2 regions of the Sinomonas sp. B1-1 genome follow, and region 2 is predicted to be linked to the other one. Evidence: predicted binding sites of a transcription regulator. Region 2 holds the regulator's gene; the other holds the start of a gene.
What was found. The regulator HspR, encoded in region 2, represses chaperone genes until heat shock. The targets are predictions, from matches to a motif close to AAGTTGAGTCNNNNNGACTCAACTT.

Region 1 (15,827 bases), on a different contig from region 2:
CAGGCGCAGCTGCCGTCGGCGGAAGCGGCTGCTGCTGGCTGTCGGGGCACGGCGCCGAGGAGAACTGATGAGTCCACTGCGTCGGCCCGCCCATCGAGTACCCGGGCCGCGCGGAGGCGATAACGGTGACGGTGCCGAACGCTGAGTTGGACCCGGCGGCGAGGAGGGTCTCCCCCACGCGGTAGTCGACTCCGATGATCCGGGGCACGAGGACGGCGTCGCGGTCGGTGCCGCACGGGTCCGAGAACAGCGGGGCATCAGCCGCCACCGCGACGGGGCAGGGTGCGGTGAGGTCCGCAGCGGCGGAGGTCGCAAGCGCAGCACCCTCCGGGGCCTGGCTCACGCTCGCCGTGTAGGCGTGCCCGGTCGAGAGCGGGACGATCATGTCAGCCGACCCGGTGAACCTCCCCGACGCCGCCTCGTGCCCGGCCTCGTCGGTGATGCGGTAGGCGAGCATCGCGCCCTGGTCGGTCTGGGCCGCCAGGCGCACCGAGTCGCAGGCCGAGCGGACGAGGCTCACCTGCGCCTTGGGCGGCGCTGCGGACGGCGTGGGGCTCGGGGTGCTCGTCGGGGACGGCGGCTGGGGAAGCAGCTGTTGGGGATCCGGAGACGGATTCAGCTGGTCCGCAGGGGTCTGGAGGGGCGGTCTCGCGGCTGCAGCCGTGGCCGGGCCGGCCTGGGGGACCATGAGCAGCTGGAGGCCCAGCATGAGGGCACCGAGAACGGCGGCACACAACGCCAGGCGGCGGACAATCGGCGGGGCCTTGCGGCTCACGATCTGGGCCATTCCCTCCTGTGGCTGGCGATCGGTCGGCTCCAGCCTATCGAAATGAGACCATTTCGTGATCATTGTGTGATCTGCGACACGGAGCGTGTCGAGCGATGCCCCGTCGCCCGCCTCCTCGCCCTACCCGGCCTGGGCCAGCGCGAGCGGCAGGACCGCCCCCGCTCCCTCCCGTCGCAGCAGCCTTCCGGCCACTGTCGCGGTCCACCGGCTGTCCACCAGGTCGTCGACGAGCAGCACCGGCTGCCCCGCGACCCGGGCGAGTGCCTCGCGGAGGTGGGGGCCGACGTCGAACGCCTCCCAGACCCCGGCGAGCCGGAATGCGCTGTTGCCGCCGCCCTGCCCGGGCCGAGCGGCACCGGTGCGCTCGAGCGACCCGAGGTACGGGAGCCGCCCCACCTGGGCGATGCCACGCGCGAGCGAGTCCACCAGCCGCGGACGCGTCGCGGAGGGGACGCTCACGACGGCGGCGGGTCGCCCAGCGCCGCTCCACGGGCCCGCCGACGAGTCGCCCTGCGCCCATGCCGCCAGGAGCTCGACACAGGCGCGCGCGAGCGCCGGGGGAACTTCCGCGTCGGGGGCGCCGGCGGCGAACAGCTCGCGGAGCGGTCCCCCATAGCCGAGGTCGGTGAGGCGGGCGAGTGCCCGGCCCTCGGCGAGCTGCTCCTCCGCGGAGATCCTGCCCTTGACCCGCACCCCGAGCTTCTCCATGCCGCTGGGCCACTGGGCCCGCGGCTCGATGGGGACGCCGGCGTGCCGCAGCTTGGCACCGGCGCGCTCGAGCAGCGACGGGTCGACGTCGTCCGGGAACCAGCGGCCGGCGCAGTTGTCGCAGCGTCCGCACGGGGCTGCCGTCTCGTCGTCGAGCACGCTCGTGATGTACTCCATGCGGCACCCGGCGGTCTCCTCGTACACCACCATCGAGTCCTGCTCGGCGACGCGCGCCTCGGCGATGCGGGCGTACCGCTCGCCGTCGTACTGCCACGGGATACCCGTGGCCTGCCATCCGCCGCCAACCCGCTCCACCGCCCCGTCCACGGCGAGGACCTTCAGGAGCAGCTCGAGCTGGGTTCGGCGCAGCTCCACGAGGGACTCGAGCGCCACGGTCGAGAGGGGTCGGCCGGCTTCCGAGAGCGCCGCGATGACCGCGTTGGCCCTGCCCTCGTCGGGCATGGACGCTGTCGCGAAGTAGCGCCAGATGTCGCGGTCCTCAGGGCCGGGCAGGAGGAGCACGTCAGCGTTGGCGGAGCCGCGCCCAGCACGTCCCACCTGCTGGTAGTAGGCGACCGGGCTCGACGGCGCCCCCAGATGCACGACGAAGCCGAGGTCCGGCTTGTCGAACCCCATTCCGAGGGCGCTCGTCGCGACGAGCGCCTTGACCTGGTTGTCCTTGAGGAGCTGCTCGGCCTGCTCGCGCTCCGCCGTGTCGGTCTTGCCCGTGTAGGCCAGCACGCGGTGGCCGGCCTCGGCGAGGATCCGGGCCGTGTCCTCCGCTGCGGAAACCGTGAGCGTGTAGATGATCCCGCTCCCGGGCAGCCCCTCGAGGCGGGCGAGCAGCCACGCGAGGCGGTGCCCGGCGTCGGGCAGCGCCAGGACGCCGAGGCGCAGCGACTCCCGCCCGAGCGGCCCCCTCAGTGTGAGGACGTCCGTGCCGAGCTGCTCCTCGATGTCCCGGACGACGCGGGCGTTGGCGGTGGCCGTCGTCGCGAGGACGGGGACCGACGCCGGGAGCTCGTCGATGAGGGCCGCGATGCGGCGGTAGTCGGGCCGGAAGTCGTGGCCCCAGTCCGAGATGCAGTGGGCCTCGTCCACCACAAGCAGGCCGGTGCGGGCGAGCAGTTCAGGCAGGTGCTGCTCGCGGAACCCCGGGTTCGTGAGCCGCTCCGGGGAGATGAGGACGACGTCGGCCGCGTCGGCCTCGAGCGCGGCGTGCACCTCGTCCCATTCGAGCCGGTTCGCCGAATTGATCGCCACGGCCCGCACGCCGGCGCGTGCGGCGGCCGCGACCTGGTCCCTCATGAGCGCGAGGAGGGGCGAGACGAGGAGTGTGGGCCCGGCGCCCTGCGCGCGCAGGAGCAGGGATGCCACGAAGTACACGGCGGACTTGCCCCAGCCGGTGCGCTGGACCACGAGGGTGCGCCGTCCCTGGGCGACGAGGGCCTCGATGGCTTCGAACTGTCCAGGGTGGAAGTCGGCGTCGTCCCGTCCGACGAGGGTGCGCAGGACCCTGCGGGCGTGGTCGCGGAGACCGTCACCGCGACCGTCCGCCTCGTCACGTTGTGTCATATTTTCCGCTGAATGGGCTGCTTGCTGCGGGCTCGGGACCATGTCTTCCAGTATGGCCGTGACCTCCGACACTTCACGGTGACCCGAGAGTTCCCGTCCCGATACCGTAGTGGCATCTCAGTGCCAACGAGAAGGAACGTGTCATGACGGCGACGGTGCCGCCCCTTTCTGATGCCACCCTGCCGGAGCAGGCAGGCCAGTCCCCCGAGCAGAAGCAGTCCCAGCCGAAGCAGCCCGAGCGGAAGTCCGCGGGCCACGTGATCGTCGATTCCCTCGCCGCCCATGGCGTGAAGCGGACGTATGTGGTTCCCGGCGAGTCGTTCCTGGACGTGCTCGACGGCCTCCACAACGCCTCGATCGAGACGGTCGTGTGCCGCCACGAGGGCGGCGCGGCCTACATGGCCGAGGCCGACGGGAAGATGAACCAGCTCCCCGGCGTGGCCATGGTCACCCGCGGGCCCGGAGCGGCGAACGCGCACGTCGGCCTGCACACCGCGTGGCAGGACTCGACCCCGATGGTGCTGTTCGTCGGGCTGATCCCGTTCGCGCACCGCGACCGCGAGGCGTTCCAGGAGTTCGACATCAAGTCCTGGTTCGACACCGGCGCCAAGCGCGTCATGGTCCTGGACCATGCCGAGCGCGCCTCCGAGATCGTCGCCGAGGCGATGTTCGCCGCGATGAGCGGGCGCCCCGGCCCCGTGGTCGTGGGCCTGCCGGAGGACATCATCCAGCAGGAGATCGACGCCGAGATCCACCCCGTGATCCCCGTGGCCGAGGGCGGCATGACCGTCAGCGACTGGAAGGCGCTCAAGGCGGCCCTGTCCGAGGCGGAGAAGCCGCTGTTCGTCGTCGGCGGCAACGACTGGACCCAGGAGGGCGCCACCGCGCTGACCAACTGGCTCGAGGACCACAGCATCCCGGCCGCGGCCGAGTGGCGCTGCGAGGGCACCATCCCGTTCGACTCCCCCTCCTACGTCGGCCCGATCGGCTACGGCCGCCCGAAGCCGACCTACAACCTGCTCGAGGAGACGGACCTGCTGGTCTTCGTCGGCACCGTCCCCGGGGACGTCATCACCGACGGGTTCCTGGTCCGCCAGGACTGGGCGAAGAAGAACTTCCTCGTCACGATCGACCCCTCCCTGCGCGGGCGCTCCGGCCCGGTCTCGCACCAGATCGTCGCCAAGCCTGACTCGTTCGTGCGCGACCTCGTCCTCATGAACCTCCCCGCGCGCGAGCAGTGGAAGGCCTGGACCGAGCGCATGCGCGGCGAGCAGGAGAAGTTCTCCGCCCTGCCCCCGGCCACGCCCACCGACGGCCAGGCGCGGATGGACACCCTCATGGCCAACCTCTGCGCGTCCCTGCCCGAGGACGCCATGATCACCCTCGGCGCCGGCGAGCACACCAACTGGGCCCACCGCTACTTCCCCACCCAGAAGTACGCGTCGATGATCTCGGCCCGCAACGGCTCCATGGGCTACTCCATCCCCTCGGCCGTCGCCGCCTCCCTGGCCCACCCGGGCCGGCGCGTGGTGACGATCGCCGGCGACGGCGAGTTCCTCATGAACGGCCAGGAGCTCGCCACCGCGGCGCAGTACGGCGCGACTCCGCTCGTGATTGTCATGGACAACCAGGAGTACGGCACGATCCGCTCGCACCAGGAGCGCCACTACCCGCACCGCGTCTCCGGCACGCAGCTGAAGAACCCGGACTTCGCGCTGATGGCGCAGGCGTTCGGCGGATTCGGCGTCCGGGTGGAGAAGGACGCCGACGTTCCGGCCGCCCTCGAGGCCGCGCTCCGCGCGATCGACGAGGACAAGACCTTCGCCCTCGTCCACCTCATCGTCGAGCAGCGCGTCAAGGCCTACTGAGCCGCTGCCCGGCAACCGGCTGACGAGCCCACGCACGACGGCGCGTCCCCCGCTCAGGCGGGCGGCGCGCCGTCGTGCGTCCCGGCCTGGCCGCGATTGTCGGCCAACCGCGGGTGCACGGTGCCGCGACCCGCAGATGGCCGACAATTCCGGGGGCCTGCGGCCGGGGGCGGCGCGTCTCAGTCGGCGCCGAACCGGCCCCGGTGCTCGCGCGGGATGAGCGGCTTCTCGGCGCGGGCGCGGATCTGCTGGACGGCCCACGAGTTGCCGTCGGGGTCGTCGAAGCCGAAGAACGTACCGCCGTCGTCGGGCGAGAAGACCATGAGCTCCGAGCATTCAACGCCACGGCCCGTCAGCTCCGCCCGGGCTGCCTCGGCGTCCGCGACGACGAGCTGGAGGCCCTTGAGCGAGCCGGGCTCCATGGCGCGCTGGGGCGGCAGGTCGCCGAACACGATCGAGCAGCCGGAGCCCTCGGGCGTGAACTGGACGACGTGCATGTGCTCGTTCTTCGTGTCGTGGTCGAGGTGGAAGCCGACCTTGTCGCGGTAGAACTCGACCGAGTGGTCGATGTCGCTGACGGGCAGGATGACAACTTCGAGGGTCCAGTCCATGGGCTCAACCTAGGCGCGGCGTCCGCACGGCTCAAGATCCGGCTCCGGTGTCGGCGCCCCCCAGTAGAATCGAGCCCGTGACCAGCAACGTGAACGCCGCCCCTGACTCGACAAGCACCGCGCCCCTGACCGACCTGTCCGCGTCCTTCAAGGCGTACGACGTGCGCGGGATCGTGGGCGAGACCATCGATGCCCGCATTGTCGAGGCCGTCGGCGCGGCGTTCGTGGACGTGCTGGGCCTGGCCGGGCAGACGGTGCTGGTGGGCGGGGACATGCGTCCGTCGTCGCCGGACTTCATCGCCGCGTTCGCCCGGGGCGCGGCAGCCCGGGGCGGCAGGGTGGAGACGCTGGACCTGATCTCGACCGACGAGCTGTACTACGCCTGCGGCGCACTCAATGCGGCTGGTGCGACCTTCACCGCCAGCCACAACCCCGCGCAGTACAACGGGATCAAGATGGCCAAGCCCGGCGCGCAGCCGGTCTCCTCGGAGACGGGGCTGAAGGAGATCCAGGCGGCCGCCGAGGCGTACCTCGCCGCGGACGCCATCCCGACCGTGGACGAGCCCGGGCAGATCGCCGTCCGCGATGTCCTGCGCGACTACGCGGAGTACCTGCGCGGCCTCGTGGACCTGAGCGGCATCCGCCCGCTGAAGGTGGTCGTGGACGCGGGGAACGGCATGGCCGGCCTCACGACCCCGGCGGTGCTCGGCGACCAGCTCCTGCCGGGCCTGCCGCTGGAGATCGTCCCGCTGTATTTCGAGCTCGACGGCACCTTCCCGAACCACCCGGCCAACCCGCTCGAGCCGGAGAACCTGCGCGACCTGCAGGTTGCGGTCGTGCGGCACGGGGCGGATATCGGCCTCGCGTTCGACGGCGACGCGGACCGCTGCTTCGTCATCGACGAGAAGGGCGAGCCGGTCTCGCCGTCGGCCATCACGGCGCTCGTGGCGCGCCGCGAGATCGCACGGGCCAAGGCCGCCGGCGAGGCCGAGCCGGTCATCATCCACAACCTCATCACCTCCCGCGCGGTGCCGGAGCTGGTCCAGCACGACGGCGGCCGCCCGGTGCGCACGCGCGTGGGCCACTCCTTCATCAAGGCCGTGATGGCCGAGGAGGGCGCCGTGTTCGGCGGCGAGCACTCCGCGCACTACTACTTCCGCGACTTCTGGAACGCCGACACCGGCATGCTCGCCGCGATGCACGTCCTCGCGGCCCTCGGCGGGCAGGAGGAGCCGCTCTCCGAGCTCGCGGCCGAGTACGAGCCGTACGTGGCCTCCGGCGAGATCAACTCGGAGATCGAGGACAAGGCCGCCGCCGTGGCCCGGGTCCGCGAGGAGTACGAGGGCGACGACGTGGCGGTCGACGAGCTCGACGGCACCACCTTCTCCGCCGCGGACGGCACCTGGTGGTTCAACCTCCGCCCCTCGAACACGGAGCCGTTCCTGCGCTTCAACGGCGAGGCGAAGGACCGCGCGACCCTCGAGCAGCTGCGCGACACCGTCCTCGCGATCGTCCGGGCCTGACTGTGCCCGGGGAGAAGCCATTGGCTGAGCAGCAGGCCGAGCTCCGCCAGGTGCTCGGCACCGCGCTCGGCATGGCCCAGGAGCACCTCGAGCAGAACGGCGGCTTCCTGCCGTTCGGCGTCACGCTCGCGCACGACGGCGAGCTGCGGCTCGTGATGGTCACGCCGCCGGAGGCGGGTCCCGACGGGGAGTTCGACGCCGAGGCGATGATGGAGGACGTCCTCGAGCTGCTGCGGCAGGGCCGCGAGGGATACACCGCAGTCGCCTTCGCGTCCGACGTGCACCTGCCGGAGCGCGGCTCCGACGGCATCCACGGCGCGGCCGAGCACGCAGGCGGCGGGGTGATGGCCGCCGTCGTGCCCTACGAGCTCACGGCCGAGGGCTACGTCTTCGGAGCGCTTGAAGCGGATGGGCACGAGGCCGCGGTCTTCACCGCCTGACCCCCGTCGTCGTCACGCCCGGCGGGCACCGGCCGCGGCGGGCGTAGAATACTCGCCATGCGCATGACGGCCTTCGAGGATGTGAGTCTGCGCGCTCTCATGCTGCTGGCTGCCAATGACACCGGCGTCCCGCTGGCCACGCGGACCATCGCCGACGGCGTCGGCACACCCTACAACCACGTCAGCAAGGCCGTCCTCAGGCTCCGCGAGCTCGGGTACGTCGAGGCCACGCGCGGCCGCTCCGGCGGGGTCCAGCTGAGCGAGGCCGGGCGGAAGGCGACGGTCGGCGGCGTCCTGCGCGCGCTCGACACGCGTGAGGACCTGGCCGAGTGCGAAACCCCCAACGGGGACTGCCCCCTGAACTTCCAGTGCGGGCTGCGCGGCGCCCTCCGGCGCGCCCGGGAGGCGTTCTACCGCGAGCTCGACAGCGTGGTGGTGAGCTCGCTGCCGCATGAGCGGCAGATGGGCCCGGTGCTCGTGCGGATCGGGCTGCGCCCGCCTGCCTGAGCCGCCTGCCCTCTGCCGACGGCGAGGCCTCCACAGCGTGTGACGCTGCGTGACGAGCGTCACAGCTTCTCAGATTGCCATTTTCTACGCCCAGTAGAAGACTGTAGGTAATTCAGCATCGCAGATGCGGAATAAGCCAAAGTCCCCGGTCGGGGACCAGCCCCATGCTTGAGGAGTCGCAATGCTCTCGGATACCGCGCGCCCCGTCATCGAAGCCACCCTCCCGCTCGTCGGGAGCCGGATCGGCGAGATCACGCCGCTGTTCTACCAGAAGATGTTCGCCGCGCACCCCGAGCTGCTCAATGGGACCTTCTCCCGCGCCAACCAGGCGAACGGCACCCAGCGCCAGGCCCTCGCCGGCGCCATCGCGGCCTTCGCGAGCCACCTCGTGAACAACCCGGGCACCCTCCCCGAGGCCGTCCTCAGCCGCATCGCCCACAAGCACACGTCCCTCGGCATCACCGAGGACCAGTACCAGATCGTTTACAAGTACCTCTTCGAGGCCATCGTCGAGGACCTCGGCGAGGCCGTCACGCCCGAGGTCGCTGCGGCCTGGACCGAGGTGTACTGGCTCATGGCGGACGCCCTCATCAAGATCGAGAAGGGGCTCTACGCCAAGCAGGCCAACGACAAGATGTGGATGCCCTGGAAGATCGTGGAGAAGACGCCCGCGAGCCCCACGACGATGACGTTCGTGTTCGAGCCCGCCGACGACACCCCCGTGACCCCGGGCGAGCCCGGCCAGTTCGTCTCGGTCCGCATCCCGGTCGCGGACGGCCTCCTGCAGGCCCGCCAGTACACGCTGTCGGCCGACGCCGAGTCCACCGAGCGCCGCGTCATCACCACCAAGTTCAACGACGGCGGCGAGGTCTCGCCGATCATGCACGAGAAGTTCCAGGTGGGCGACGTCGTCGAGCTCTCCAACCCATACGGCGACGTGACGCTCGACGACGGCGACGGCCCCCTCGTCCTCGCGACCGCAGGCATCGGCTGCACCCCGGCCGCCTCCATCCTGCGGGCTCTGGCCACCAACGGCTCGGGCCGCGAGGTCCTCGCCCTGCACGCCGACCGCAGCCTCGACACGTGGGCCCTGTCCGACCAGATGCTCGGCGACGTCCAGAAGATCGACGGCGCGAGCCTGAAGGTGTGGCTCGAGAAGCCCGAACTCGCCGCAGTGGGCGCAGGCGCCGCCGGCGCCGAGACGCACGAGGGCTTCATGAACCTCGCCGACGTGGACCTCCCCGAGAACGCGAACGTCTACCTCTGCGGCCCGCTGCCCTTCATGCAGAAGGTCCGCTCCCAGGCCATCGCCAAGGGCATCCCCGCCACAAAGATCCACTACGAGGTCTTCGGCCCCGACCTCTGGCTCGCCTCGCAGAACTGAACCACACCCAACGTCTGAGGGTCACCTCCTGAGGGTCACGTGATGTGACTCCCAGGAGGTGACCCTCAGACGTTCGGCGGCGCGGAGGTCAGTTCGAGGCGGTGAAGAACGTTCCCCGGAACTGCGGCTGCTCGAGCTCGTCGAGCGCGGCGACGGCATAGTCCTGTGAGGAGATCCTCTCGCCGGCAGCAGGGACGTCGACGGCGGTGACGTACTCCCCCGTGCGCTCGCCCGGGGCGATGACCGCGGCCGGCGCCTGCACGGTCAGGTCGGCGCCGGCGTCGCGCAGGGCCTCGTAGGCGACGTACACGGCGTCCGACTCCCCCTTGTACTCGGCCGGGAACCCGGAGGTGTCCTTGATCGGTGTGCCGTCAGGCGCCTTCAGCCCCCCGAAGCCGCCCACCATGTAGAGCCGCGCCGCCGTGGGGACCGCCGCGATCGCGCGGTGCGCGTCGATGTATGGCTGGCGGGAACCGCCGGTGCGGTCGGGCACCGTGGCCAGCACCACGGCGTCGTGCGCCTGGGCGACCTCGCTGTACGTCTCGACGTCGGCCAGGTCCGCGGCGCGCACGACGGCGGCGCCCTCCACCGGGGCCCCCTTGCGGCTGATGGCGGTCACCTCGTGCCCGCGGCGGGCGGCTTCGGCGACGATCTGGCTTCCCACCATGCCGGTGGCTCCGTAGACGGCGATCTTCATGAGGGCTCCTAAAGATTGAAGTTGCAACCTTAAGCAACCCCCGTCCCCGGGTGGGTATTCCGCCGCCGGGATGTGACTCTCAGGATGTGACCCCAGAAGGTGACCCCTAGAAGAGCTGGCGCCAGTTTGTCTTCGCCAGGTCGAGCACCTCGTCGCCGCGGCCGGAGAGGACGGTCCTGAGGGCGTAGAGTGTGAAGCCGCTGGCCTGCTGCGCGGTGATCGCCGGCGGCATGGCGAGCTCCTGCCGGGCTGTCACGACGTCCACGAGGGCGGGGCCGTCGTGCGCGAGCGCCTCCTTGAGGCCGCGCTCGAGCTCCGAGGACTCGTTGACCCGCACCCCCTTGATGCCCAGGGCCTCCGCCACTGCGGCGAAATTCGGATTGTCCAGCCCGGTGCCGAAGTTCACGAAGCCCGCCGACTTCATCTCGAGCTCGATGAAGTTCAGCGAGCCGTTGTTGAACACGACCAGCTTCACCGGCAGCCGGTTCTGCACGAGCGTGATGAGCTCGCCCATGAGCATCGAGAGGCCGCCGTCCCCGGCGAGCGCCACGACCTGCCGGCCCGGGAAGGCGGCCTGCGCGCCCATCGCGTGCGGCAGTGCGTTCGCCATGGAGCCGTGCGTGAACGAGCCGACCAGGCGCCGTCGCCCGTTCATGGTGAGGTAGCGCGCCGCCCAGATCACCGGGGTGCCGACGTCCGCCGTGAAGACCACGTCGTCGTCGGCGAGCTGGTCGAGGATGCGGGTGATGTGCTGCGGGTGGAGCGGCTGCCCCTTCTTCGTGGGGGTGGCGAGGTCGTCGAGCCGGGACCGGGTCTTGGCGTAGTGCTTGAGGGTCGACTCGAGGTGGGTGCGCCGCTTCTTCCGGCTCAACAGCGGCAGCAGGGCGGACGCGGTGTGCTTGACGTCGCCGACGAGCCCGAGGTCGAGGCGGGTGCGCCGACCCAGCTGGTCGCCGCGGATGTCCACCTGGATGATCTTCGCCCGCTCCGGGTAGAACTGCTGGTAGGGGAAGTCGGTGCCGAGCATGAGGAGCGCGTCGCAGGACTCCATGGCGCGGTAGCCGGAGCTGAACCCGAGCAGGCCGGTCATGCCGACGTCGAACGGGTTGTCGTACTCGATGAACTCCTTCCCGCGGAATGCGTGCACGATCGGCGCCCCGAGCGCGTCGGCGAGCGCGACCACCTCGTCGTGGGCTCCCTCGACGCCCGCGCCTGCGAGGATCGTGACCTTGCCGGCCGCGTTGAGGATATCCGCGGCCTCCCGCAGCTCGCGCCCGCTCGGCACGATCCTCGGCTCGGCCCGGCGCACCACGGCGATCCGGTCCGACGCGACCTGGGCGAGCGCGATGTCCCCGGAGAGGACGACGACGGCGACGCCGCGCTTCTCGACTGCAGTGCGCAGGGCGATCTCGAGGATCCGCGGCATCTGGGCCGGGTCGGTGACCTGCTCGGCGTAGACGCTGCACTCGCGGAAGACCTCCGTGGGATGGGTCTCCTGGAAGTAGTTCGAGCCGATCTCGGTGCTGGGGATGTGGGCGGCGATCGCCAGGACCGGGACGCGGGAGCGGTTCGCGTCGTAGAGCCCGTTGATGAGGTGGAGGTTCCCGGGGCCTGCGGAGCCGGCGCAGACTGCCACCTCCCCGGTGAGCGCCGCCTCCGCGGCCGCGGCGAAGGCGGCGGCTTCCTCGTGGCGCACGTGGACCCACTGGATGCTCGGAGTGCCGCGGAGCGCATCGGTGAACCCGTTGAGGGAGTCCCCGGGGAGGCCGTAGACGCGGCTGACTCCGTTGGCGGCGAGGGTGTCGACGATGTTCTCAGCGATGGTCGTCATGGCCTCCAACCTAGCCGTGTGACGCAGATCCCGGGTACCCCCGGGGAATAACTGGGTAGCACAGACGTTGAACTTGAGCGTAAGTCACTCAACTCTGTATCTATCCTTCGGAGGATTACGAATGCCACTGTTCTTCGGCCCCGCAGCCGGCAACGGCTCCTTCGACGAGTTCCTTGCCCGGTACCTCCAGGGTCAGGGAGCGCGCCGAGTGGGGCGCCCCATCGACATGACGCGGCTCGTGAGCCGCGGGACCCAGAGGGTGCTCAACGTCGCCGGCCGCTACGCGAAGGACCACGGACACCGCGAGGTGGACGCCCTGCACCTGCTCCGCATCCTCGCGGAGACTGAGGCGGTCTCCGACATGGTCCGGCGCGCCGGCGTGGACCCCGCAGGGATCGTGGAGGCCGTCGAACAGCGGCTGCCCGAACCCGCCGAGGGATCCGACGCAGACCCCGCCGCCGCCCCCACGCTGACCGCCGCCGCGCAGCATGTCTTCCTCGACGCGTACAAGGTCGCGCGCTCCCTCGGGTCCACCTACATCGACCCCGAGCACGTGTTCCTCGCGCTCGTGCTGGGCACGGACGCGCCCGCTGGCCAGATCCTCGCGGCCGCCGGCGTCACGCCCCAGTCCCTCCAGGAGGGGGAGTCCGCCCCGGCGGATCCCGCGCACGACGGCGAGGCCTCGCCCCGCGCGCCGAAGCGCACCACCGGCAGCGGCGCACGCAGCGGGAAGGACACCATGCTCGACCAGTTCGGCACGGACCTCACCGAGCTCGCCCGCGAAGGCAGGCTCGATCCCGTGATCGGCCGCGCCGAGGAGATCGAGCAGGCCATCGAGATCCTGGCCCGCCGCACCAAGAACAACCCCGTGCTCATCGGCGAGGCCGGCGTCGGCAAGACGGCGATCGTCGAGGGCCTGGCCCAGGCCATCGCGTCCGGGGAGGTGCCCGCGCAGCTGTCCGGCAAGCGCGTGGTCTCCCTCGACCTGCCCGCCATGGTCGCGGGCACCCGCTACCGCGGCGACTTCGAGGAGCGCATCACCAAGACCCTGGACGAGCTTGCCGAGGACGGGGACGTCATCGCGTTCATCGACGAGCTCCACACCGTCGTCGGCGCCGGCGGCGGCGGCGAGGGCGGCATGGACGCGGGCAACATCCTCAAGCCCCGCCTCGCCCGCGGCGAGCTGCACCTCGTGGGCGCCACCACGCTCGACGAGTACCGCCGCATCGAGAAGGACCCGGCCCTCGAGCGCCGGTTCCAGCCCGTGACGGTCGGCGAGCCGAGCGTCGAGGACGCCGTCGCGATCCTGGCCGGCCTCGCCCCCCGCTACGCGGAGCACCACGACGTGGCGTACTCGGACGAGGCGATCCGCGCCGCAGTCGAGCTCTCCCACCGCTACATCACCGACAGGCACCTGCCAGACAAGGCCATCGACCTCATCGACCAGGCCGGCGCCCGGCTCAGCCTCGCGCGCGGCCCCCGGGCCGTGGACGTCGAGGCCCTGAACGCCGAGGCCACGAGGCTCGAGCAGGAGAAGACCGCCGCCGTCGCCCGCGAGGACTACGAGGAGGCCTCACGGCTGCGCGACGCGATCGAGGCGGTGGCCGTCAGGATCGCCGATGCGGCGGAGGGCGTCGGCACCCAGGCGGGCGACGCCGTCGTGCGCGAGGAGGACATCGCCGCGGTGGTGGCGCGTGCCACGGGCATCCCCGCGGCGCGGGTCACCGAGGGCGAGCGCGAGCGCCTCGCACGCCTCGAGGACGAGCTCCATGGGCGCGTCGTGGGACAGGAGGACGCAGTGACCGCGATCGCGAAGGCGGTGCGCCGCAACCGCACCGGCCTCGGCGACGCCGGGCGACCGGTGGGCAGCTTCCTGTTCCTCGGCCCCACGGGCGTGGGCAAGACCGAGCTCGCGAAGGCCCTCGCGGCGTCGCTGTTCGGTGATGAGTCCGCGATGGTGCGCTTCGACATGAGCGAATTCGGCGAGCGCCACACCGTCTCGCGCCTGGTCGGCGCCCCTCCGGGCTACGTCGGCTACTCGGAGGCTGGGCAGCTGACCGAGCGCGTGCGCCGGCGCCCCTACTCCGTGGTGCTGCTCGACGAGGTCGAGAAGGCGCACCCCGACGTGTTCAACCTGCTCCTGCAGGTGCTCGACGACGGCCGCCTCACCGACGGCCAGGGCCACACCGTGGACTTCCGCAACACCGTGGTGATCATGACCTCCAACCTCGGGTCCGAGTTCCTCGCGACCCGTGGCGCCTCGCTCGGCTTCGCGGCCGGCGGCGCCGAAGGCGGTCCGTCCGAGACCGAGCTGCGCGCGAGGATCATGGGCCGGCTGCGCGAGACGATGCGGCCGGAGTTCCTCAACCGCATCGACGAGATCGTGCTGTTCCGCAAGCTCACCCGCGGGCAGCTGCACGAGATCGTGCGGCTCCAGCTCCGCAGCACCGAGGCTCGGCTCGCGGCGCAGGGCATCGCCCTGGCCGTGGACGACGCCGCCGTGGACTGGATCGCCGAGCGCGGCTACGAGCCCGAGTTCGGTGCCCGCCCGCTGCGCCGGGTGATCCAGCGCGAGCTCGAGGACCGCGTCGCGGACCTGCTCGTGGCGGGCGAGGTCGCCGAGGGCGGCCGGGTCGCCGTGGGCGTCTCGGGTGCGGGTGAGGCTGGGGACGGTCCTCGCGGCGGTCAGACGCACGACGGCGACCGGCTCACCGTCCGCGCGGACGTCGCCGAGGCGGCCCCCGCCGCCTGACTCTGAGGGTCACCTCCTGGGGTTCCTCATCTGAAGGTCACCTCCTGAAGGCCATTGTCTGGACTTTGGCCAACAGGAGGTGACCTTCAGACGCGTCGGGGGTCAGGCCGGGTCGGGGTCAGGCCGGGTCGACGCGGCCGCGGCTGCCGTCGACGCGGACCCGCTGCCCGTCACGCAGCACCGACGTCCCCCTGCCCGTCCCCATGACGGCGGGAACGCCGTACTCCCGCGCCACGATCGCCGCGTGCGAGCCCAGCCCGCCCGTGTCCACGACCACCGCGGCGGCCCGGGCGAAGAGCGGCGTCCAGGACGGGTTCGTGTTCGGGCACACGAGCACCTCCCCCGTCCGCAGGTCGGCGAAGCCCTCCGACCCGAGGACGATGCGCACCGGCCCCTCGGCCACTCCGGCGCTCGCCGGTGTCCCAGCGAGGAGTGCCCCTGCGGCGTCGGCCCCGCTCCCCCGGCGCCCGCCGAACAGGCTCGGGTCTAGCATGGGCACGCCTGCATACTCTCGCCGGAGCCGAGCCCGTCGGGCGGCGAGGCCGCGCACCCGGTCGGCCTCGGCGTCGCCCATCACCGCCGGATCGGCGAGGTCCCGCAGCTCCTCGAGGCGCAGGTGGAAGACGTCCTCCGGCACCACGAGGGCGCCCGCCGCGGCGAGCCGGCGGCCGAGCTCGAGGAACGTGGCGCGCAGCGGAGGCATGAGCGCCGTGATGTAGAAGTGCGTGTCCTCGCGGAAGGCGAGGCCGCGTCGGCACGCCTCGACGATCCCGCGGGCCACCGCTGACGCCCGCTGCGACCGGAGCGCAGGATGCCCGAGGAGCTCGGCGAGGGCGGCGGCTCCCGGGTCGTGCGCGCGATCGGCGGGTGGCATCTCGGCGAGCGTCGTCAGCAGCGCTGCCACGGGCAGCGGGTCGTCGCGCCACGTGGGCGCGGTCGCGATCACGATGCTGACCGACTCCCGGTGACCGTACTCCGCCAGGAAGGCGTCGAGCCGCACGGCGAATGCGGCGAACTCGGGGCGCGTGCGGATCGCCTCGAGGAACCCAGCAGGAGCGAGCTCGCGGGCCGCGCGGGCCAGTTCGGGGTCCGCGCGGACGACCGCGGCGAGGGCCTCGAGCGCGTCGTTCCCGTCCCGCGTCCG
Region 2 (15,827 bases):
CAGTACGCCGACGTGGCGCCGGATCGGATGCCCAGCGCCAACGCCATCTCGAACACCCTCGTCCAGCTCGCCCACGCGCTCGGGGTCGCGGTGGGCGCGCTGCTGATCCGCTTCGCCGCGCAGGCGATGGGCGACGCCGCCGGGGCGGCTGCCGCTGACCCCGCGGCACCGTACCGGGTCGCCTTCGCCGCGATCGCCGTGATCATGCTGCTCTCGGTGGCGGACAGCGCGTTCCTCCCGCGCCACGCCGGGACCGAGGTGAGCGGGCGGCGGTAGCCGCGCGGCGCCGTCGTGCGCGGGCACCACCGCGGTACGCCGGCCGCGAACTTGAGTCTGGTCGACTCAACTTCATTTGACACGAGAGGCTGCCCGCGTAGACTTGAGTGCAGATCGCTCAACTTGATCCAGGCTGGGCGAGTGCAGTCCGATCAGCATCAGCAGGAGGAACCTATGTCCCGTGCAGTAGGCATCGACCTCGGCACCACCAACTCCGTCGTGTCCGTCCTCGAGGGCGGTGAGCCGACGGTCATCGCCAACGCCGAGGGCGGTCGCACCACGCCGTCCGTCGTCGCGTTCTCCAAGACGGGCGAGGTCCTCGTCGGCGAGATCGCCAAGCGCCAGGCCGTCAACAACATCGACCGCACCATCGCCTCGGTCAAGCGCCACATGGGCACCGACTGGTCGATCAACATCGACGACAAGAAGTACACGCCGCAGGAGATCTCCGCGCGCATCCTCATGAAGCTCAAGAACGACGCCGAGTCGTACCTGGGCGAGAAGGTCACCGACGCGGTCATCACCGTCCCGGCCTACTTCAACGACGCCGAGCGCCAGGCCACCAAGGAGGCAGGCGAGATCGCGGGCATGAACGTCCTGCGCATCATCAACGAGCCCACCGCGGCCGCGCTCGCGTACGGCCTCGACAAGGGCAAGGAGGACGAGCTCATCCTCGTCTTCGACCTCGGCGGCGGCACGTTCGACGTCTCCCTCCTCGAGGTCGGCAAGGACGAGGACGGCTTCTCGACCATCCAGGTCCGCGCGACCGCCGGCGACAACCGCCTCGGCGGCGACGACTGGGACCAGCGGGTCGTCGAGTACCTCCTCGGCCAGCTCAAGGTCAAGGGCATCGACCTCTCCAAGGACAAGATCGCCCTCCAGCGCCTCCGCGAGGCGGCCGAGCAGGCGAAGAAGGAGCTCTCGTCCTCGACGAGCACCAACATCTCGCTCCAGTACCTCTCCGTCACCCCCGACGGCCCGGTGCACCTCGACGAGTCGCTCTCCCGTGCGAAGTTCCAGGACCTCACCAAGGACCTGCTCGAGCGCACCAAGAAGCCGTTCCACGACGTGATCTCCGAGGCCGGCATCAAGGTCTCCGACATCGACCACGTGGTCCTCGTCGGCGGCTCGACCCGCATGCCCGCCGTCTCCGAGCTCGTCAAGGAGCTCACGGGCGGCAAGGAGCCGAACAAGGGCGTGAACCCGGACGAGGTCGTGGCCGTGGGCGCCGCACTGCAGGCCGGCGTCCTCAAGGGCGAGCGCAAGGACGTCCTCCTCATCGACGTCACCCCGCTCTCCCTCGGCATCGAGACCAAGGGCGGCGTGATGACCAAGCTCATCGAGCGCAACACGGCCATTCCGACCAAGCGCTCCGAGACCTTCACGACCGCGGACGACAACCAGCCGTCCGTGTCCATCCAGGTCTTCCAGGGCGAGCGCGAGTTCACCCGCGACAACAAGCCGCTGGGCACCTTCGAGCTCACGGGCATCGCCCCCGCCCCCCGCGGCGTCCCCCAGATCGAGGTCACCTTCGACATCGACGCCAACGGCATCGTGCACGTGTCCGCCAAGGACAAGGGCACGGGCAAGGAGCAGTCGATGACCATCTCGGGCGGCACCGCGCTGTCCAAGGACGACATCGAGCGCATGGTCGCCGACGCCGAGGCGCACGCCGCCGAGGACAAGAAGCGCCGCGAGGCCGCCGACACGCGCAACTCCGCCGAGCAGCTCGCGTACTCCGTGGACAAGCTCATCGCGGACAACGCGGACAAGCTGCCCGAGGAGGTCAAGACGGAGGTCAAGGCCGACGTCGACTCCCTCAAGAAGGCGCTCGAGGGCACGGACGACGAGGCTGTGAAGACCGCGTTCGAGAAGCTCCAGCAGTCCCAGACCAAGCTCGGCGAGGCGATCTACTCGCAGGCCCAGACCGGTGCGGCGGCGGGCGACGGCGCGCAGGCCGGAACGCACGACGCCGGCGCCCACTCTGCCGGTTCGGCGCACGCGGACGAGGACATCGTCGACGCCGAGATCGTGGACGAGGACGAGAAGAAGTAGCCATGGCCCCCCACGGAAACCAGAACGAGCACGAGCACGCGCGCGACTCCGAGGGGACCGGCGAGCGTCCTGAGCCGGTCATCCGGGACAACCGGAAGGTGGACCCGGTGACCGGCCAGGCGCGGCACCCCGAGCAGGACGGCGCCGCGGAGCACCCCGACCACGAGGACATCCGTCCGGTGGACGAGGCCCACGACTCCGGCGACGCGCTGGCCCAGGCGGAGCAGATCCTCAGCGAGGCAGCGGCCGGCGAGGAGGTCGCGGCGCACGACGCCGTCATCGCCGAGCTGCGCAACGACCTGCTCCGGCTCCAGGCGGAGTATGTCAACTACCGGCGCCGCGTGGACCGCGACCGGGCAGTGGCGGGCGAGGTCGCCGTCATGGGCGTCCTCAACTCCCTCCTGCCGGTCCTGGACGACATCGACGCCGCACGCGCCCACGGGGACCTGACAGACGGGCCGTTCGCTTCCATCGCGGCGAAGCTCGAGTCGGTCCTCGCAAGCCAGGGCCTCGAGCGGATCGACGCCGCCGGCGTGGAGTTCGACCCGAACGTCCACGAGGCGCTCATCCAGCAGCCGGGCGAGGGCATCGACGTCGACACGGTCCAGCAGGTGCTCCGCACCGGCTACCGCACCAAGGCGCGCGTCCTCCGGGCCGCCCAGGTGATCGTGGCGACGCCGCAGGGCTGAGCCGCGGGTCTGACCCGCCCCCGTTTCGGGTACAGATGATGCGCGTCCACGCCCTTTCGGGTACGCGGGCCATCCGGTCCGCGTACCCGAAAGGGCGGTTTGCGGAGTCATCTGTACCCGAAACCGTAGGAAACTTGAAGCACTACTCGAACTAAGGAGCGAACTTGGCCAGTCAGGACTGGGTGGACAAGGACTTCTACGCCATTCTGGGCGTGCCCAAGGACGCCTCCGCGGCGGACATCAAGAAGGCCTACCGCAAGCTCGCTCGGAAGTACCACCCGGACACCAACGCCGGTGACCTCGAGGCCGAGAAGAAGTTCAAGGACATCACCGAGGCGCACCACGTCCTCTCCGACCCGGAGGAGCGCCAGCAGTACGACGCCATCCGGGCGATGGGCGGTGCGCGCTTCGCCCCGGGCGGTGCCGGCGGCGCCGGGTCAGCGGGGTTCGAGGACCTCTTCGGCGGCCTCTTCGGCGGCGGCACCGGGCGGCACTCGCGCGGCTTCTCCACCGGCAACATCCCGCCCGAATTCGCTGACCTGTTCGGCGGCGGCTTCGGCGGGGGAGGGGGCTTCCAGGCTCCGCCCCAGCGCGGCGCGGACCGTCAGGCGACGACGACGATCTCCTTCGCCGGATCCATCCGCGGCACCACCATCGGCCTGCGCGAGCCCAGCGGCGAGGTCATCGACGTCCGGGTCCCCGCAGGGATCCGGGACGGGCAGAAGGTCCGCGTCCGCGGCAAGGGCGCCCCGGGTTCCGGCGGCGCCGGGGACCTCATGGTGACCGTCCACGTCACGCCCCACCCCTTCTTCGCCCGCGAGGGCGACAACCTCCGCATCCACGTCCCCGTCACGTTCGACGAGGCCGTCCTGGGTGCCCAGATCGACGTGCCCACCGTCGACGGCCCGACCGTGAAGATGAAGGTCCCCGCCGGGACCAGCTCCGGGCGCACGCTGCGCCTCAAGGGCAAGGGCGTCAAGACCTCCAAGGGCGCAGGCGACCTGCTGGTGACCATCGACGTCGTCGTGCCCCAGAACCTCTCGAAGGAAGCCGAGGAGGCCGTGCGGGCCTTCGCCGAGGCGACCGCCAAGAACGGCCAGTCCGACCCGCGCGCCCACCTTGCGGAGAAAGCGAGGCTCTAGGCCATGGCCATCGACCCGTACGCGCCGATCTTCGTGATCTCCGTGGCGGCGGAGCTGGCCGAGATGCACCCCCAGACGCTCCGGCAGTACGACCGTCTGGGGCTCGTCTCGCCGTCGCGGCAGCCGGGCCGCCAGCGCCGGTACTCCCAGCGCGACGTCGAGATGCTCCGCGAGGTGCAGCGGCTGTCCAAGGACGGCGTGTCCCTCGAGGGGATCAAGCGCATCCTCGAGCTCGAGAACCAGGTCGCCGCGCTCCAGTCGCGCGTCGCCGAACTCCAGGCCGATCTCGCAGACGCCCAGCGCCGCGGCCCCGACCCGCGGCGGGTCTTCGCCGCGGGCATCGCGGGCGACGTGGTCACCCTGGCCCGCGGGCAGCGCCCACAGCCGCCGTCCCAGGCGATCGTGCTGTGGCGGCCCCACCACAAGTAGTCCTCGCCCAAGGTTCGCCCAACGTTCACCCGCAGATCCCGCTCCAGTGCGGTCCCGGGGCCGCCCGCCATCGTACGTTCGAGACGTGAGTGACCGTCAGAGCGAGGAGCCCAGCATGAGCGCCAGCCAGCACCCCGTCGTCCTCCCGGCCGAGGCCATCGAGGCCGGAGACGAAGCCGTCGTGGACGCCAACGTCGACGTCGTCAATGCCATGTACGAGGAACTGCTCGACGAGCGGGAGATCGCCACCAACGCTCTGCGCAGCTACTATGTCGACTTCTACCTGACCCAGCTGCTCGACGGTGGCTTCGCCCAGTACATCTTCAGTTCCGGCGACCGCCGCGGGGTCGACGCCCTGGTCCGGGACGGCCTGCGCGAGATGGGCGCCGCCCGGCACGCCGAGCTCTTCGAGGCGTTCACGGCCGCCTTCGAGGCCCTCTCGGAGGAGGACGCCGAGGCCTATCTGGACGGCGACGACGACGCCTCCGACGCCGTGCGGTCCCTCGAGGACCTCGACGACCGGTTCGAGAAGGTCCTCGAGGAGGAGGACATCGTGGCGCTCAATGCCGCGTGGCTGAGGGGCCAGGAGGGCCTCCTCGCCCTGGACGAGGACGCGATCGAGGACGAGATCGCCCGCCGGGTGGGCCTCATCGAGGACCTCGAGGAGCGCCGCGCAGCGGCCCAGGACGACCTGGAGGACCTCCCCGACTTCGAGATCGTGATCCGCGAGCTGTGCGACGTGGCGGGCCACGAGCTGGTGGCCATCACGATGGGGGACCCGAACTACCTCCACCACGGCATCAAGACCCTCGCCTGGCGCTTCACCACGGACCAAGGCGAGTACGCGATGGTCGAGGAAGACGACGAGGCGTTCATGATCGACCTGGCCGACGGGAAGATCCTCGCCGCCGTCGAGTTCGAGGAGCTCGACGACGATGACGACTGGGACCTCGGCGAGGACAGCGTCCAGCCCCTCGACGGGGGCGCCGGCGCAGGGCGCGAGGAGCAGCCGACGCGCTGAGGCACGCTGCGAGGCATGTCGGACCCCTGTGGTTGGCTGTCCCTGTTGGCAGCAGCCCGAGGGGGACGACATGGCGGGGGTCAGGACAACGGACGACGGCGCGTGGCTGGCCGGCTATCTCTGCTCGCCTGCCCGCGGCGTCCCGACAGTCGTGGTTTCGGTGCACCCGGACAAGCCGGGCGGACACATCGACGCGGAGCTGATCGCCCGAGAGGTTGATGGACTGGCCGAGGTGATCCGGATTGTCAGCGGCCCCGCCACCCGCGCGCTGACCGGGGCGCTGCCTCCCGGACGCGAGGTCTACGGCAACGCAGTCCGCGCGTATTCGCTCTCGCTCGACTGGCTCGACGACATGTATCGGAGCCCGCTGCACCTGTCGCAGGGTCCGCAGCAGGCAGCACGCGCCGCCCATGACGTTGTGCATGATGTGGTCAGCATGGCGCCCGCTCCGAAGGCGACGGTGGCCCCGACGAGAACGGCCCCGGTGATGGCCCGCGGCGTCGTGCTGGGCTTCGCTGCCGAGGGGCACCGTGCCGTCGTTGCGATGGAGAACGGATCGCGGGCCACGATCTCCCAGGAAGCGGCCGTTCCCGGCGTGAGGCTCGACTGGATCCTCCGCGTTGGTCAGCGCCTCGAAGGGCTCCTCGACGCGGACCGCCACACTCTCGACATCTCTGGCCTCCGGCAGGAACCCCGGCTCACCGAGTGCTACCAGCCGGGGGAGCAAGCGCTCGCCCTCGTCGTGGAGGTCAGGCCCGAGAAGGCGCGGCTGCGTCTCTGGCCCGGCAAGGAGTGGACTGTCGGCCTCGACGCCGTGACGTCCAATCCCCTCGACGGCATGGGCATGCTCCTGAACGAGGGCGACGTCGTCGTCACCCGCTTCTCTCGGGTGAGCGGAGCTGTTCGTCTGTCGGTCATCGATGCCGACGAGGAGGAGCCGGTCGTCGCCGCGCCGGCTCTCATCCTCGGAGGACCGCCCTGGCTTGAACGCGACCGTGCCCTCGGCGGCAAAGAGAGCGGAACAGCCGCCTCGCCAGCCCCAGAGGGCCAGGCAGCGCCGACGAACGGCTTCGGCACGGCTCTCCAGACGACCCAGCTGGCTCTCGAGGCGGCACGCCGCGAAGTCGCCGTCCTCAGGGACCAAAGCGGCCGCGTGGACGGTGGCATCGCGCTCGCTCCCACACGCGCACTGGAGGGCGAGGTGGAACTCCTGAGGAAGCGGCTCGCCTCCCGGGAGGCCACGCTCGAGCAGATGACGGCCACGGTGGACAAGCTGAGCGAGGACCTTGCGAGGCGGCGAGTCGAGGCGGGCAGACAACGGAAGTCCGCGCGCGCTCGGGAACAGCAGCTTCGAGACCACGACTCGCGCAGGCACTTCGTCGCTCCGGAGGCCTGGCTGCTCCACGAGGTCTACGAGGCGTGGGTCCGCGTCGTTCCCCCGCACGACAAGGCGCGATGGCCTCTGCCCGAGGCACGGTCCTACGTCGTCGGGCCCCGCTTTGCGGCGTCGCTCGACCACGAACGGGTGGCCGCCCGACTGCCGAAGGCGTTCGACATCTGCGTCCGCGTCCTCGTCGGTGCCTCCGAGCTGCTCGCGGGCCTCGACGTCCATCCCTTCAGGAGCGGTGCAGGCCCAGAGGACCGGCAGAAGGTACGGAAGGATGGCGCAACGCTCTGGCGGGCTTCAGTCCAGAAGAACACCCCCGCGGCGCTGCGGCTGCACTTCTGGAGACTGCCGGACGGCCGGATCGAGCTGGACAGCGTGCACCCGCACGACTAGGACCTGTGAGGCCCTCGCGTGCGGGTGCGTGGTTCCGGCGTGTGGCTGCGTCCTTCCGCTGCGGCTAACCCGCGTACTGCGGGCAGGCCTCGTTCGAGCAGCCCTTGTCGCGGGGAACCCAGTTGTCGCCGTCCTGCTGCCACACGATATGGCGGTGCTGCCCGCACAGCTCGCAGGCTGGTGCAACGAAGCTGTGCTTCTCTTCTTCCGTGTACGTGCGGAAGCCACTCATGGTTGGTTCCTCCTAGTACCGTCCGGGGGACCCCAGCCTACTCCCGGGTCCGGCACGCGGCCAGCACCCACGGCCCTGCTGCCGTCGGTCTTCCTGCTGCGCTACTTCAGCGCCGAGGTGATCATCGTTCCGTCGGCCCCGACCACGTACCAGACGCCTGCCACGGCCTGGCCGGTGACCTGCCCGGGCCCGGTGTCCTTCTGGTAGTAGTAGATCGGCATGCCGTTCAGGGTCACCTGGTTCTTGCCGTCAGGCGTCTTGATGCTGCCGACCGTAGCGGTGACGCCGTCGAGCTTCGGCGACTCGGACGAGATGACCGGGGGCCAGAGCGTGATGCAGCCGCCCGTGCACGCGCTCACCGTCGCGCCCTTGTTGTCCCGCGTGTAGTAGTAGACCGTCATGCCCTTCTCGTCGACGATGATCTTCTGGCCGCCCACGGTGGAGGTCTTGAGCTCGACCTCGCCGCCAGCCTGAGCCGATGCCGAGCCGGACGACGACCCGGACGACGAGGACCCGCCCGAACCGTAGGCGTCGCCTCCGCCCGCCGCCGAGCTCGACGCGCCCGAGGAGGACGCCGGGGACGACGAGCCTGAGGTGCTCCCGCCGCTCCCGCCGCCACAGCCGGCAAGGGCCAGCGAGGACGCCGCGGTGAACGCTGCCAGGACCAGTGCTGCTCGCTTGTTCATGGTTCCGCCTCTCCTTCGACGCGGCGCTCCGCCGCTGCCAGTCATACGTCGCCGGGCGCACAATGGTTCACATCCCGGTGGGATTCCGTCCTTTCCCAGGAGCGGTTGAACCGATCCGGGGCCTGCGTCGTGTGAACCGGCGAGGAGGTCGTGATGCCCATGGACGAGGACGCCGTCGCGGCGCTGTACCGCGACCACGCGGCCGCGCTGCGCCGGTTCGCCCGGGGCGCCGTGGGCAGCGAGGAGGCGGAGGAGATCGTCCAGGAGGCCATCATCCGAGTGTGGCGGCATGCCCCGGACGGGACGCAGGGGCTGCGGCCGTACCTGTACAGGACAGTGCGCAACCTCATCGTCGACCAGCATCGGCTCGCCGGCCGCCGGCCCCGCACGGTGGCGCCGCTCGACGACGAGGGAGGCTTCGCCGCTGCCGGCGGGGAGCGCTTCGACGAGCTCCTCGACCGGGTGGTGATGGAGGAGGCGCTCGCGCGGCTCACCCCGGACCACCGGCAGGCCCTCGTTGCCGTGCACTACCGCCGCCTGAGCGTCGCGGAGGCGGCCCGCGAGCTCGGTGTCCCCGCCGGGACGGTCAAGTCCCGGTGCTTCTACGCGCTCAGGGCGCTCCGCGCCGCGCTCGACGAGATGGGGGTGGAGAGGTGAACCCCAGCCACGACGATCTGCGCATGTCCCTCGGCGCCTACGTCCTGGGCGCCCTCGAACCCGGCGAGGCCCGCGACCTGGAGGCGCACCTCGCCGGGTGCCCGGCCTGCCGCGCCGAGCTCGCCTCGCTCGAGACCCTCCCGGCGCTGCTCGACGCTGTCCCCGTCGAGCGCGCCGAGGCACTCGCGCACGACGCCGGCCGCGCACCCGAGCCGGCCGGCGCACCGGGCGCGCTGCTCGCCCGGGTGGCCCGGCGCCGTCGTGCGCGGACCCTCGCGTGGGGCGGTGCCCTCGCGGCCGTCGCGGCAGGCTTCTTCGCGGCGGGGGTCGCCCTCGGGCCTGCGGTCGGCAACGGGCCTGGCCCTGCGGCGCAGCCCGCGCCGAGCCCGTCCGCGACCACGGCGCCGGCGGCGACCCTCACCCTCACGAGCGACGACGGCGCCCACGTGGACCTCGCGCTGGTGCGGAAGGCCTGGGGAACGCAGCTGGACCTGACGTGCCGGGGCATGCCTGAGGCCGGCGCCTTCAGCGTGTGGGTCGTGGCGGCGGACGGCGCGTCCCAGCAGGCGGGCAGCTGGAGCTCCGCCGGATACCAGGGCCGAGCCGTGCTCACCGGGGCCACATCGTTCCAGGTCGCGTCCATCCGCACCATCGAGATCCGCGACGAGACGCAGCGCACGGTAGCCAGCGCTGCCGTCAGCTGAGGCTCGCCGAAGTCCTTCCCGACACCCCTTGACCGGCTGTGATCCCTCCCACTACCGTCTCTTATATATCAGTTGTATGAACAGTTCGGATGACCCGAAGGATCGACCATGACTGCAACGCCGACCCTCACCCGCCCGGTCCCCGCCGCGGCAGCGCCCTCACCCGTCTCCGCCCACTCCGCGGTGCTCACGCTCGCGTGCCCGCAGCGCGCCGGGATCGTCCACGCCGTGTCCCGCTTCCTCGTCGAGCGGGGCTTCGACATCACCGAGCACCAGCAGTTCGACGACCGCGTGGAGGGCACGCTCTACCTGCGCACGGCCTTCGGGTCGGAGGGCACGGTCGACGCCGAGGCCCTCGCCGCCGAGTTCGCCGAGACGGCCGCGCACTTCGGCATGGACTACACGTTCCACCGGGCAGCGCCGCCGCGTGTCCTCGTGATGGTGTCCAAGCTCGACCACTGCCTCCACGACCTCATCTACCGGTGGAAGGCGGGGAACCTCGCGGCGGAGCTCGTCGCCGTCGCCTCCAACCACCCCGACCTCCGCCCCATGGCCGAGGCGGCGGGCCTGCCGTTCGTCCACATCCCCGTCACGGCCGGGACCAAGCCGCAGGCAGAGGCCGAACTGCTGGAGGTCGTGGACGTCTATGGCGCGGACCTGGTGGTCCTCGCCCGCTACATGCAGGTCCTCTCCGACGGCCTCTGCCGGAAGCTCGCCGGACGCGCCATCAACATCCACCACTCGTTCCTGCCCGGCTTCAAGGGCGCCAAGCCCTACCACCAGGCGCACGCCCGCGGGGTCAAGCACATCGGCGCCACCGCCCACTACGTGACCGCAGACCTCGACGAGGGGCCGATCATCGAGCAGGAGGTCATCCGGGTGGACCACCGGCTCGCCCCGCAGGACCTCGCCACCGTGGGCCGCGACGCCGAGACGCTCGCCCTCGCCCGCGCGGTGCGCTGGCACGCCGAGAAGCGGGTGCTCCTCAGCGGCCACCGCACCATCGTCTTCCCCTGATCTTCCACGAACTCCAAGGAGCCCACCATGCCTTCACCACGCGTTGTCATCATCGGAGCCGGCATCGTCGGTGCCAACCTCGCCGACGAGCTCACGTCGCGGGGCTGGACGGACATCACGGTCCTCGACAAGGGCCCGATCCCGATGACCGGCGGCTCGACCTCCCACGCCCCGGGCCTGGTCTTCCAGACCAACTCGTCCAAGACCATGACCGAGTTCGCCGCCTACACCGGGCGCAAGCTCGCGTCCCTCACGCGGCCGGGCTTCTCCGCCTTCAACCGGGTCGGCGGCCTCGAGATCGCCACGAGCGAGCGCCGACTCGCCGAGCTCAAGCGGCGCCACGGCTGGGCGACCGCGTGGGGCGTCGAGGCCCGGCTCGTGGACCCGGCCGAGGCCAAGGCCCTCCACCCGCTCATCGACGAGAGCATCGTCCTGGGCGGCCTGCACCTGCCCGGCGACGGGCTCGCCTCGTCGCTGCTCGCCGTCGAACTCCTGCGCGAACGGGCCCAGGAGCGCGGCGCGAAGTTCGTCGGCGGCGTGGAGGTCACCGGCGTCGAGCGGTCGGGCGGCCGGGTCACCGGCGTGCGGACGGGCGACGACGTGGTCCCCGCCGACATCGTGATCTCCGCCGCGGGCTTCTGGGGACCCGCGCTCGGGGAGCTCGTCGGCATGCGCGTCCCGCTCGTGCCCATGGCGCACCAGTACATCAGGACGACGCCGGTGCGCGAGCTCGCCGAGCACGCCGACGGCGTCGCCCTCGGCGGCAGCCACGTCCTCGGCACCGGCAACAGCGCGATGGTGCCGATCCTGCGCCACCAGGACGCCGGCCTGTACTTCCGCCAGCACGGCGAGTCCCTCGGCATCGGCTCCTACGACCACCGCCCGATCGCCGTCGGCTACGACGAGCTCCCGGCCGTGGATGGGAAGGAGATGGGCGAGCACGCGATGCCGTCCCGGCTCGAGTTCACCCCCGAGGACTTCGAGCGGGCGTTCAAGGCCACCAAGCAGCTCCTGCCCGGCGTCGAGGGCGCAGGGATCGCGGACGCCTTCAACGGGATCTTCTCCTTCACCCCGGACGGCGGCTCGCTCGTGGGCGAGTCCCCCGAGGTGCGCGGCTTCTTCATCGCCGAGGCCGTGTGGGTGACCCATTCGGCGGGCGTCGCGAAGGCCGTGGCCGAGCTCCTCGTCGACGGCCAGTCCACCACCGACATCCATGAGCTCGACGTCGCGCGGTTCGAGGAGATCCAGCTGACGGACGAGTACGTCCTGGAGACCTCCAAGCAGAGCTTCGCCGAGGTCTACGACATCAAGCACCCGCTCGAGCCGCGCCAGTCGCCGCGCGGGCTGCGTGTCTCGCCGTTCCATGCGCGCCAGCACGAGCTCGGCGGGTTCTTCCTCGAGGCCGCCGGGTGGGAGCGCCCCCAGTGGTACGAGGCAAACCGCGGGCTGCTCGACACCCTCCCCGCCGAGTGGCAGGCCCCGGCACGCGACGACTGGTCCGCCCAGTTCGACTCGCCCATCGCCGCCGCCGAGGCCCACGCGACGCGCACGAACGTGGCCATGTACGACATGACCGCGCTGAAGCGGCTCGAGGTCTTCGGCCCCGGCGCCCTCAGGCTCCTCCAGCGGCTCACCACCGGCCAGATCGACAAGAGCATCGGGTCGGTGACCTACACGCTCATGCTCACCGAGGCCGGCGGGATCCGCTCCGACCTGACCGTGGCCCGCATCTCCGAGGACCTGTTCCAGGTCGGTGCCAACGGCGGCCAGGACCTCGACTACCTCACCCGCCAGGCCGCGGACCAGACGGCCGCGTCCCCGGCCGAGTGGGTCCAGGTCCGCGACACGACCGGCGGCACGTGCTGCGTCGGCGTGTGGGGCCCGCGCGCCCGCGACCTCGTCCAGCCGCTCACCCCGGCGGACCTGACCAACAACGGCCTCAAGTACTTCCGCGCGGTCTCGACGACGATCGCGGGCATCCCCGTCCGGGTCATGCGCCTCTCCTACGTGGGCGAGCTCGGCTGGGAGATCTACACCTCCGCCGAGTACGGCCAGAAGCTCTGGGACGCCCTGTGGGGCGCCGGCGAGAAGCTCGGGGTCATCGCCGCAGGCCGGAGCGCCTTCAACAGCCTGCGCCTGGAGAAGGGCTACCGCTCGTGGGGAGGGGACATGACCACCGAGCACAGCGCGGTCGAGGCGGGCCTCGAGTTCGCCGTCCGCCCCGCCAAGGGCGACTTCGTCGGCAAGGCCGCCTTCGAGGCCGCCGCGTCTGCCGCCGCTGACGCGGCGCCGGCGCGTCGCCTCCGCTGCCTCACGGTCGACGACGGCGCGTCCATGGTCCTCGGCAAGGAGCCCGTCTACGTCGACGGGGCCCTCGCCGGGTACGTGACGAGCGCGGCGTTCGGCCACACGGTCCGCAAGCCGGTGGCTTACGCCTGGCTGCCCGGTGGGGTCGAGGTCGGGGACTCGGTGGAGATCGAGTACTTCGGCACCCGGATCGCCGCGACGGTCCAGGCCGAGCCGCTCGTGGACCCGGAGATGGCGAAGATCCGCGCCTGACCTCCACAGCCGCCACGCGCCCCGTCGGATGCCTGTCCGGCGGGGCGCGGGCCGTGCGGGCACAAAGCCTCTGGGAAACCAGCCGGGACGCGCCCACCGTGGGGACTATGGGCACGAGGATGGCGAAGCCCGTCGCAGCAGCCGCGGCGGTGGCCTGCGCCCTGCTGGCAGGCTGCGTGGGCCAGCCCTCGGGCGGACCCGCCGGGACCGGACCCACCGGGACCGGACCCGCCGGGACCGCTGCCGCGAGCGGAACGGCGACCCAGACCGCGTCGGCGACCAGCGCGCCGTCGTCCGCGACGCCCGCGCCCGACACCGACGAGACGGCGCCGCCGCAGAACGGCGACCGCGTGATCTCCTCGGTGCTGCGGCAGGACTGGGGCGTCCCCGCCACGGGGTCCCCGTGGAGCATCGCGCATGAGGTGCACCCGCCGATCGCCCAGCCGCCGGAGCCCGCCCTGCCGTACCTCTACAGCATCGGCGTGGGCGCCCACCCCACCGGGGAGAGCCGGCCCTACGACCAGATCAGCTTCCGCTTCAAGGGCGCCTTCCCCGGCTACACCGTCGAGTACGTGCCCGCACTCGTGCAGGACGGCAGCGGCGCCACCATCCCGCTGCCCGGCACGGCGGCAGTCCTGCGCGTCCGCTTCAACCCCGCACAGGCCCACACGGACGACGGCACGGCGAGCACCATCGTCTCCGCCCCGCCCGCCGCCGTCGGCTACCCGGCCATCGCCAGCTACGCCGGCGCGGGCGACTTCGAGGGGTACGTGACCTACGGCGTGGGCGTGGGCGTGGGCCGTGCCGGCGCGGCCGGACAGAGCCAGGTCCGCGTGGTCGAGGTGGAGAAGGTCGAGCAGGGCCAGCACCTCTACGTCGTCGCGGTGCAGGTGGACCGCACGCCCTGGACGGGCTAGCAGCCCCGGGCGGGGCGGCCTGGAACCGGCCCAACGCTGGCCGGTCTACAGGGCGGCGCGGACGAGGTCCTCGAAGTGCGTCACGTGCTCCTCAGCGAGCGCGGCAGCCCGGTCGGGGTCGCCGTCGATGATCGCCTTGAGCAGCCCGGCGTGCTCGTGCACATTGCCCGTGATCGGGGCGAGGCCCGCCAGGACGAAGTTCCACATGCGCTGCGAGAGGCTGAAGTACTGGATGAGCGTGGCCTCGACGTACGAGTTGCGCATCGTGGCGTAGATGGCGTGGTGGATCCGCTCGTCGAGGTCCATCGAGTCCTGATTGGATGCGGCGCCGTCGCGGGAGAGCTCGTCGAGGCACGCCCGCAGGACTGCTCGGTCGCCGTCGGTCACGTGCTCGGCTGCCTTGCGCGCGGCGAAGGCCTCGAGCACCCGGCGTGCATCGGAGATGGCCCGGAGGTCCTTGATGTTCACCTCGGAGACGATGGTCCCGCGGCGCGGGTAGACCGTGAGCATGCGGTCCGACTCCAGCCGCTTGACCGCCTCGCGCATGGGAGTGCGGCCCACGCCGAGCTCGCGCATGAGCGCGTCCTCGTCGAGAGCGGATCCGGGGGGAAGGCGCATGTCGATGATGCGTTCGCGCAGCTCCACGTACGCATGCTCGGCCAGCGTGCGGCCTGCTGTGTTGGCAGTTCCCACACCCTAGATATATCAGATGTATGGCTAGAGGCGCTCGGCCGTGAGGTCGAAGATCACGCGCCCCGCGGTCAGGGCCTTGTTCTCGAAGCTCGTCAGCACCCGGCCCTCGAAGCGCGGCGCCCAGCCACCCACCTCGTCGGACTCGCCCGTGGCCTCGCAGTCGACCCCGGAGGCCCACGCGGCGGTGAGCGGGCTCGCGGGACCCGAGCGCTCGCCGTCGTGCGCGTTGCGGAAGTCCGGCGAGGCGGCGACGACGTCGCGCATCTGCTGCGCGTAGGAGGACCAGTCGGTCGCGAGCCGCCACAGGCCGCCCGGGGCGAGGGCCCTCGCGGCGAGCTCGGCGAAGGAGTCCTTGACCATGCGCCGCTTGTGGTGCTTGGCCTTGTGCCACGGGTCGGGGAAGAAGACCCAGAGCTCGGCAACGGAGCCCGCGGGGAGCATCGAGCCGAGGACCTCGGGCGCGTTCGCCTGGGCCACGCGCACGTTCGTGAGTCCGCGCTGGGCGATGCGCAGGAGGGTGTTCGCCAGGCCGGGCCGGTAGACCTCGACGGCGAGGAAGTCCCTGTCCGGGTGGGCCTCGGCGGCGGCCACGACCGCCTCGCCCAGCCCCGAGCCGATCTCGACGACGAGCGGCGCCTCGCGCCCGAACTCCGCGGCCGCGTCGAACACGTAGTCCGGGTGCACCGAGGTGTCCGCAACGTGCCGGGGGACGTCGATGACGAAGGCGTCGGCGTGCTGGTCCCATGCCGCCTGCCGCCGGCCCTGCAGCCTGGTGCCGCGGCGCACGAAGCTCACGCGCTGCCGCCGGTAGGTGCCGAAGGAGGCCTGGCTGCCGGGCGTGACGGGGTTGCCGGCGGTCTGCGCGGCGGGGGAGTCGGTGTTCTCGCTCATGGTCGTTAAAGGCTACCGGCAGGCGCGGGGTCAGACGCCGAGCGCTGCACTGGTAGACTGGATGAGGCGCGCTGACTGC

Region 1: the regulator HspR is predicted to act here: its motif matches at 12,002-12,026, upstream of ACQ5BE_RS11005 (ATP-dependent Clp protease ATP-binding subunit).

What each region holds. Positions count from the first base shown of each region.
Region 1 covers NZ_JBCHVF010000006.1:115,036-130,862, reverse strand. The annotation lists gene ACQ5BE_RS11055 (hypothetical protein) at 1-787, opposite strand, end outside; gene ACQ5BE_RS11050 (RecQ family ATP-dependent DNA helicase) at 908-3,070, opposite strand; gene ACQ5BE_RS11045 (thiamine pyrophosphate-dependent enzyme) at 3,214-4,938, shown strand; gene ACQ5BE_RS11040 (VOC family protein) at 5,118-5,549, opposite strand; gene ACQ5BE_RS11035 (phosphomannomutase/phosphoglucomutase) at 5,627-7,072, shown strand; gene ACQ5BE_RS11030 (hypothetical protein) at 7,093-7,512, shown strand; gene ACQ5BE_RS11025 (RrF2 family transcriptional regulator) at 7,570-8,019, shown strand; gene ACQ5BE_RS11020 (globin domain-containing protein) at 8,201-9,403, shown strand; gene ACQ5BE_RS11015 (NAD(P)-dependent oxidoreductase) at 9,492-10,100, opposite strand; gene poxB (ubiquinone-dependent pyruvate dehydrogenase) at 10,207-11,931, opposite strand; gene ACQ5BE_RS11005 (ATP-dependent Clp protease ATP-binding subunit) at 12,053-14,683, shown strand; gene ACQ5BE_RS11000 (PEP/pyruvate-binding domain-containing protein) at 14,802-15,827, opposite strand, start outside.
Region 2 covers NZ_JBCHVF010000016.1:66,749-82,575, forward strand. The annotation lists gene ACQ5BE_RS17905 (MFS transporter) at 1-276, shown strand, start outside; gene dnaK (molecular chaperone DnaK) at 451-2,331, shown strand; gene ACQ5BE_RS17915 (nucleotide exchange factor GrpE) at 2,334-3,020, shown strand; gene ACQ5BE_RS17920 (DnaJ C-terminal domain-containing protein) at 3,185-4,162, shown strand; gene ACQ5BE_RS17925 (heat shock protein transcriptional repressor HspR) at 4,166-4,591, shown strand; gene ACQ5BE_RS17930 (DMP19 family protein) at 4,707-5,612, shown strand; gene ACQ5BE_RS17935 (hypothetical protein) at 5,683-7,392, shown strand; gene ACQ5BE_RS17940 (hypothetical protein) at 7,457-7,624, opposite strand; gene ACQ5BE_RS17945 (COG4315 family predicted lipoprotein) at 7,726-8,310, opposite strand; gene ACQ5BE_RS17950 (sigma-70 family RNA polymerase sigma factor) at 8,464-8,967, shown strand; gene ACQ5BE_RS17955 (anti-sigma factor family protein) at 8,964-9,671, shown strand; gene purU (formyltetrahydrofolate deformylase) at 9,780-10,688, shown strand; gene ACQ5BE_RS17965 (GcvT family protein) at 10,716-13,247, shown strand; gene ACQ5BE_RS17970 (AMIN-like domain-containing (lipo)protein) at 13,355-14,164, shown strand; gene ACQ5BE_RS17975 (GntR family transcriptional regulator) at 14,210-14,857, opposite strand; gene trmB (tRNA (guanosine(46)-N7)-methyltransferase TrmB) at 14,882-15,748, opposite strand.